Regions from separate parts of the Terrabacter sp. GCM10028922 genome, predicted to be linked through region 1. Evidence: riboswitches for the same ligand, from Rfam matches in the RefSeq annotation. Region 1 holds a riboswitch; each other region holds the start of a gene.
The links. Region 1 has a riboswitch for cyclic di-AMP ahead of ACFQU3_RS08740 (transglycosylase family protein). Riboswitches for the same ligand answer to the same signal wherever they lie in the genome.
Positions count from the first base shown of each region.

Region 2: linked by a shared signal. The riboswitch ahead of ACFQU3_RS10455 (C40 family peptidase) and the one ahead of ACFQU3_RS08740 (transglycosylase family protein) in region 1 are both predicted to bind cyclic di-AMP.
Region 3: linked by a shared signal. The riboswitch ahead of ACFQU3_RS11625 (CHAP domain-containing protein) and the one ahead of ACFQU3_RS08740 (transglycosylase family protein) in region 1 are both predicted to bind cyclic di-AMP.

Region 1 covers NZ_JBHTFG010000008.1:64,867-67,121, reverse strand. Annotated here, with positions in the region: tRNA gene ACFQU3_RS08745 (tRNA-Thr) at 55-130, opposite strand; gene ACFQU3_RS08740 (transglycosylase family protein) at 293-949, opposite strand; cyclic di-AMP (ydaO/yuaA leader) riboswitch at 954-1,165, opposite strand; gene ACFQU3_RS08735 (protein kinase) at 1,410-2,255, opposite strand, start outside.
Region 2 covers NZ_JBHTFG010000009.1:346,845-349,099, forward strand. Annotated here, with positions in the region: gene ACFQU3_RS10450 (iron dependent repressor, metal binding and dimerization domain protein) at 1-598, shown strand, start outside; cyclic di-AMP (ydaO/yuaA leader) riboswitch at 796-972, shown strand; gene ACFQU3_RS10455 (C40 family peptidase) at 975-1,739, shown strand; gene ACFQU3_RS10460 (DsbA family protein) at 1,837-2,255, shown strand, end outside.
Region 3 covers NZ_JBHTFG010000010.1:205,729-207,983, reverse strand. Annotated here, with positions in the region: gene ACFQU3_RS11625 (CHAP domain-containing protein) at 7-894, opposite strand; cyclic di-AMP (ydaO/yuaA leader) riboswitch at 897-1,100, opposite strand; gene ACFQU3_RS11620 (VOC family protein) at 1,523-1,918, shown strand; gene ACFQU3_RS11615 (alpha-mannosidase) at 1,967-2,255, shown strand, end outside.

The sequences.
Region 1 (2,255 bases):
ACAGGTGCCAACCGGTGGGGATGGTGACCGAATTTCCTTGTGTACCAAGCAGATTGGAGCTGGCGGGGGGACTCGAACCCCCAACCCCCTGTTTACAAGACAGGTGCGCTACCGATTGCGCCACGCCAGCACGCCCCCGGCGTCGCGCCGCGGACGGGCGAAAGCGTAACCGAGCCGGGCGGCATACGCCCACACCACGGTGCGACCGGACCCAGCAGGCTCGCAGCTGGACGGCCTCGCGCAACCCAGGGGTTGGTCGCACGAGGCCGTCCGGAACTGTTCTATCAGGAACTCACGGCAGACGCAGTACCTGACCCACGTAGATCAGGTCGGGGTCGGAGACCCGTGCCGTGTTGGCCTTGTACAGCGCCTTCCAGCCGCCCTTCACGTCGTGGCGAACCGCGAGCTTGCTGAGCGAGTCGCCGCGGCGCACGGTGAACTTGGCGCCCTTGCCGGAGTAGCTCGTCGACGTCGTGGCGTACGTCTTCTTCTTCGTGACCTTCTTCTTGGTGACCTTCTTCGTCGTCACCGGTGCACTGTCGTTCGACGGCGAGACGGAGACAGCGCCGCCGTTGGCGCGTGTCAGACCGGCCCGCTGCGAGCACACGGGCCAGGCGCCGGGGCCCTGGACCGCGAGCACCTTCTGCGCGATGGCGATCTGCTGGGACTTCGAGGCGAGGTCGGCGCGTGAGGCGTACTTCGTGCCACCGAAGCCGCGCCACGTGGCGGGGTGGAACTGGAGGCCGCCGTAGTAGCCGTTTCCGGTGTTGATGTGCCAGTTGCCGCCAGACTCGCACTGGGCGACGCGATCCCAGACCGAGGAGGCCTTGGCCGACCCCGCGGTGGAGATGCCGGCGACGACGGTGGCGGCGCCGGCGATGCCGACTCCCGCGATGCGCTGCTTGACCGAGACCTTCTTGGCGGCAGCATGCTTGGACAGGTACTGCATGGGTGAGTCCTTCCTGACGCGCGCCTCCGGGGTTAGCTGTCGGATTAGGGCGTCAGGTGCCCCGCCGCGTGCGCGACTTCACCCCAAGGCCAGATCTCGTCCTCTGCCATGCGCTCAAACACACATGCACTCACTGGCCACACTGGTTCCCCCGTCCTCGCCCGGCCCACTGTGTGAGCTGCATCCCTGGCTGGCGAGGCTCGGCGCGGGCAGGGAACGGATTGTTGGGTGTCCATGTGAAGTTGTGGTGCGTTCGTGTGGAGCCGGACGCCAGGAAGCGGCCCGGAATCGAGTGGTGAGATCCCGTTCCGACCCGAAGGTCGGGACCGCCGCACCGACGGTACGCGACGCTCACAGGGCGACACAACAGAAGTCGAGATCTTTTCGTGATCTTTTCTTGATGCGAACGCGATGTGCCGCGGGGCCGTTCTGGGGCCGTTCACGGGCGCTCGGGGTCCCCCTAGGGGCCGAACGGGTCGGTCGCGAACGGGTCCCAGGTGAGGCTCGCCCCGCGCTGCAGCGCGACGAGGGCCACGACGAGACCGAAGGCCGTGAGGACGGTGGGGACCACCTGTGCCGCCAGCCCGGCCGGCACGAGACGTCTGGCCATCGAGCGTGACCCGCGCCGCAGCGACGCTCCCCCGGGCCCCCGCCACAGCATGAAGAGCCCCAGGAAACCGCCCACCGCGAGCGTGACCGGCGCCCCCGGACCGAGCTCGGTGCCTCGCGCGCCGGCGAGCAGGAGCGCGCTGGCGAAAATGCCGGCGAGCGCCACGGCGACGGGAAGCACCAGGCCGACGGCCGTCGCGATGATGCCGACGACGAGGTGCCACGGGCTCGACACGACGGCATACGGCACGTCGCTGCGGCGCCGCCCGTAGTCGTAGCGGCGCAGCACGAGCGCCGTCACGGACCGGTCGGTCGCGCGGGCGAGGACCGACAGCCCGACGAGAACGAGCAGCGCGACGCCGGGCCACGCCATGAGCGCCCCGATCCACGCGATCGCGACCCCCATGAGCAGGCCGGTGCGCATCGGCATACCGATGCGCGGGTCGCCCTCACGCTCGGGCAGCCCCTCGTCGTCGTCCCACTCCTCCTCGGGCCAGTGGTGCTCGGACTCCGGGGCCTCCGGCTCGTCCCACCCGCTGCCGTATGCCGTGTGGTCGGGCTCCGGTGCCCGCGGACCGGTCGGTGGGGGTGCCCACCGCACGTTCGTGTCGACGACGGGTTGCGCGGCCGTCGGCGTCACAGGCGGCATGACGGCGGTGCCGCCGTTCTGGAGCACCTGTGTCTCGCCGGGGATGAC
Region 2 (2,255 bases), on a different contig from region 1:
TCCGACCGTCTCGCAGACCGTGGCCCGCATGGAGCGCGACGGCCTCGTCGCCGTCTCCGGAGACCGTCACCTCGAGCTGTCCGACCACGGGCGGCTGCTCGCGACGCGCGTCATGCGCAAGCACCGCCTCGCCGAGCGTCTGCTCGTCGACGTCATCGGTCTCGAGTGGGAGTACGCCCATGACGAGGCGTGCCGCTGGGAGCACGTCATGTCCGAGAAGGTGGAGCGCAAGATCCTCGGTCTGATCGGCGAGGGCCTGGAGTCCCCCTACGGCAACCCGATCCCGGGTCTCGCCGAGCTCGGAGTGCGTCAGGACGAGGACTTCCTGAGCGGCCTCAGCACGCTGACAGCGGTGGTCGGCGACGTGCCGGCGGTCGTCACGATCCGCCGCATCGGTGAGCCCGTGCAGGTCGACCCCGAGGCGCTCGCGCTGCTGACGAGCGCCGGCGTCGTGCCCGGGGCCCGGGTCGAGGTCGTGCGTGAGGGTGGCCGGGTCGTGGCGGTGCGCGAAGGCAGCGAGCCGTCGACGGGCGTCTCCCTGCCTCACGACGTCGCCGTCCACGTCTTCTGCCAGGCAGCCGCGAGCACCGCTGCGTGAACACGCCGCATCCGTCAGGGTTTGCCCCGGTCCGGCACCTCGTTTTGGCATGCCTTGCCACACCTCGGAAGACGTCGATGAAAATTCTTTGACTTCGGTGGACGCCAAGGTGACAAGGACCATGGGGTTGGGTACGGTTGGCCGCACTTGCTCTCCCCGTCGAGCGAGTGCCCCGGGTCGGACCGCCTAGTCCTGCCATCGACCTGAGGCTCAGTACGAACCGCACGGCAGGAGCGGGGGAACCACTTTCTCCGGGCGTCGAGAGACGTCCTCGGGGTGAAGCCCTCCGTGGACCCGAACGGGTCCGAGCGAAGGCCGGGCGAGTACCTCCAGCCCGAACCCGACAGCTCACCTCGTAGGCGTCGAGAGGTCAAACGTGGCTCAGAACGTTCCCGGGCGCCACCGCGCCCCCGGTCGATTCAACGCGATCTCCGAGCTCAAGACGATCGCCAAGGAGTCTGCTCAGCCCGCCGTGAAGGGTGCCGCCATCGTCGCGGCCTCGGGTGGCCTCGTGGCCACCTTCGCCGGTCCGGCGAGCGCCGCAGACGGTTCGACCGTCGCAGGCCCCGCGGTCGTCGGCCCCCAGGTCGGCACCCTGAAGGCGTCCAACGCCCTCTCTGCCATCGGCTACGCCAAGCCCGCCCTCAAGGCAGCCACGGTCAAGCCCGTTGTCATCGAGGACATCAAGGTCAAGACCGAGCGCGCCGAGAAGAAGGCAGCCGAAGAGGCCGCCGCCGCGCGTGAGGCCGCCTCCGAGCGTGCGTCGCGTTCCGCGAGCCGCACCGCCCTCAACGTCGCTCCCGACCCCAGCGCCACCGGCATCATCGGCATCGCGCAGTCGCTCTTCGGCGTCCCGTACGTCTACGGCGGCACGACGCCGTCGGGCTTCGACTGCTCGGGCTTCACGTCCTACGTCTACCGCCAGGCCGGCATCTCGATCCCGCGCACCGCGTCCGCGCAGGCCGCGGCCTCGACGCCCGTCAGCAGCCCGCGTCCCGGTGACCTCGTCTTCTTCGGCTCGCCGATCTACCACGTGGGCATCTACGTCAGCCCCGGCCGCATGATCGACGCGCAGCGCACCGGCACCGTGATCGGCAACCACTCGATCTGGACCACGCCGTCGATGTACGGCCGTATCTGAGCGCCCGTTCCCGCCTCTTCTCGTTGCGCCCCCACCGGAGTCCGGTGGGGGCGCAACGCTTTTCCGGGGTCAGCGCGGTCCATGGTTGACTGAGGCGATGACCGTGCAGCCTGCCGCCGAGTCCACGACCCTCATCGAGCTCGAGCTCTGGAGCGACCTGGTCTGCCCCTACTCGTGGGTGGCCAAGCGGCGCCTCGAGGCCGCCGTCGCAGCGTTCGAGCGTCCCCACGACGTCACCGTGCGGCTGCGCTCGTTCGAGCTCGACCCGGACGTCCGGGTCGGTGGGGGCGTGCCCGTCGACGAGCACGTCGGCGCCCGGCACGGCGTCGACCGGGCGGCCGGACGACTCATGAACGCGACGGCGAGCGAGGTCGCCGAGGCGGACGACCTCATCTTCGACTGGGACAGCGCCGTGCGGGCCAACACCTTCGACGCCCACCGCCTCTGCGTGCTCGGCCGCGAGATGGGTGGCCCGGCGTTGCGGTCCGCGGCCGTCGAGCGCTTCCACTCCGCACA
Region 3 (2,255 bases), on a different contig from region 1:
CGTGGGTCACGGCGCGTAGATGTACCGCATGCCCGGACCGTCGGTCAGCGTGCGCGTGTTGTAGTTGTACGGGCCGGCGAGGGCGTTCATCTCGACGATGTGCACCTGGTCGCCGTCGACGCTCGTGACCCAGGCGACGTGGCCGACGCTGGACGAGCCGTGGACGCCCGGCTCCATGACGAGGATCGAGCGCGAGCGCGGCGTGCCGCTCACGGTGTAGCCGGCGTTGGCTGCGCCGGTGTCCCAGACCATCGCGTTGCCGGTCCAGCCGCCGGGGTAGTAACCCTCCGACTGGTACCACTTGTTGAGCGCGCCCCACGTGCACTGGCCGTCGGTGGCCCAGTTGTACGAGGACCGCATGCCCGACGAGGCGCTCGGGACGGAGTAGTTGCTGCTCGACTTCGTCGACGACGTGCTGGTCGTCAGGGTGCTACGCGTCAGGTCGCGCGACGCGCGCTGGGCCGCAGCCTTGCGCGCGGCGGCAGCCTCCGCGGCGGCCTTGGCCGCAGCCCGCTGGGCCTTGACCTGGACGTCCTCGATGACGCGCGGCTTCGGCGTGGCGACGCGCTGGGCGACGGCCTTCTGCACGGCCGGCGCGTAACCGATCTTGGACAGGGCGGTCGCCGCGGCGGGAACCGCGGCGGGGGTGTCGGTCGGACCGACGGCGGCCGGGGCCGCCCCCAGACCGGCGGCAGCGACGTCACCCGAGTTCGGGGACAGGGTGTCGGCGCTCGCGGGATTCGCGAAGGTGGCAACGAGGCCACCCGTAGCGGCGACGACGGCCGCGCCCTTCATGGCCGGCTGAGCCGACTCGCGGGCGAGGAGCTTGAGTTCGTTGAGGGGGTTGTGACGTCCGGGCGCGCGGTGGCGACCGCGATTGTTGTCGTGGTTCACGCTGTACCTCTCCGCGCCTACGAAGTTAGCTGTCGGGTTCGGGCGGAAAGGTGCCCGGTGCTGCCCCCGGTGCGCGACGGGTCGCGATCCGGGCGAGTACTTCACCCCAAGGACGTCCGGAGTCGTTGCGCCGGACGCCCGGAGAAACGTGTGGTTCCTCCGCTCCTGTCACAAGGTTGCTGTCTCCCGTGAGGCGGTGACAGGACTAGGCGGTCCACCTCGCGAGAGCCCGACCAGATGGCCGGACTCCGGGAACTGTAGACGAGTCAACTGGCAAAAGTCACGTTGAGGTAACGGTGACGCGCGGGCAATGTCCTTGAACGTCCGTTTTCATGCGGCTTACCGGCGCTTTACCTCTCTCATAGTGAGACCCGGGTCACACCGGCTTCCTGAGGGCCCGAAGCGGCCCGTGGGTATGCCGGGCGGTCGGCTCCCAGCCGGGCGCGGGGTCCGGAATCGCCCGCCACACGGCATACGCGATGGTGCGTCTCGGGCCGGGGCGGCGTCGGTTCGGCGAGGTTCGGCGTCAGGAGAACTTTCTCCGCTGTATCCCTGCCGCGCGTCCCCCGACGGGACTTCACTGGGAGGACACGGCGCGCCACCGCGCGCCCCGGAGGAAGGACCGACCGTGCTCGAGAGCTCCCACGCGTTCAGCGGCTTCTCCGTCGACGACATCCCCGCTGCGAAGGCGTTCTACGCCGACACCCTGGGCCTGCGCGTCACCGAGGAGAACGGCATGCTGACGCTTCACCTCGCCGGCGACGGCGGCGACCGGCCGGTCGTCATCTACCCGAAGCCGGACCACACGCCGGCGACGTTCACCATCCTCAACTTCCCGGTCGACGACGTCGAGGCGGCCGTCGACGACCTGACCTCGCGCGGCGTGACCTTCGAGAGGTACGAGGGCACGCCCCTCGAGACCGACGAGAAGGGCGTCCTCCGCGGGGAGGGTCCGCACATCGCGTGGTTCACCGACCCCGCCGGCAACGTCCTGTCGGTCATCGGAGCCTCGCCCGGCAGCTGACCAGGTGAACCACCTCGACTGACCCGGGCCGGTGGCTAGGGTCGGGACGTGTTCGACGACAGCGCACACGTCCTCCGCCGCGCCCGCCGCGTGCTCGCCGAGCACGTGACCCCGGCGGTCCACCGAGACCGAATGCCGCTCGCGACGTCCGCGTGGCACGTGCCGGGCGAGCCCGTGCCGGTCGTCGAGGCGCTGCGCGCGGCCGCCGAAGGGCAGTTCGAGCCGGTCGGCCAGGGCACGCCGTGGGGTGAGCCGTGGTCGACGTGGTGGTTCGAGATCACGGGGTCGGTGCCCGAGGGGTTCGCGGGCGAGGTCGTCGAGGTCGTCATCGACCTCG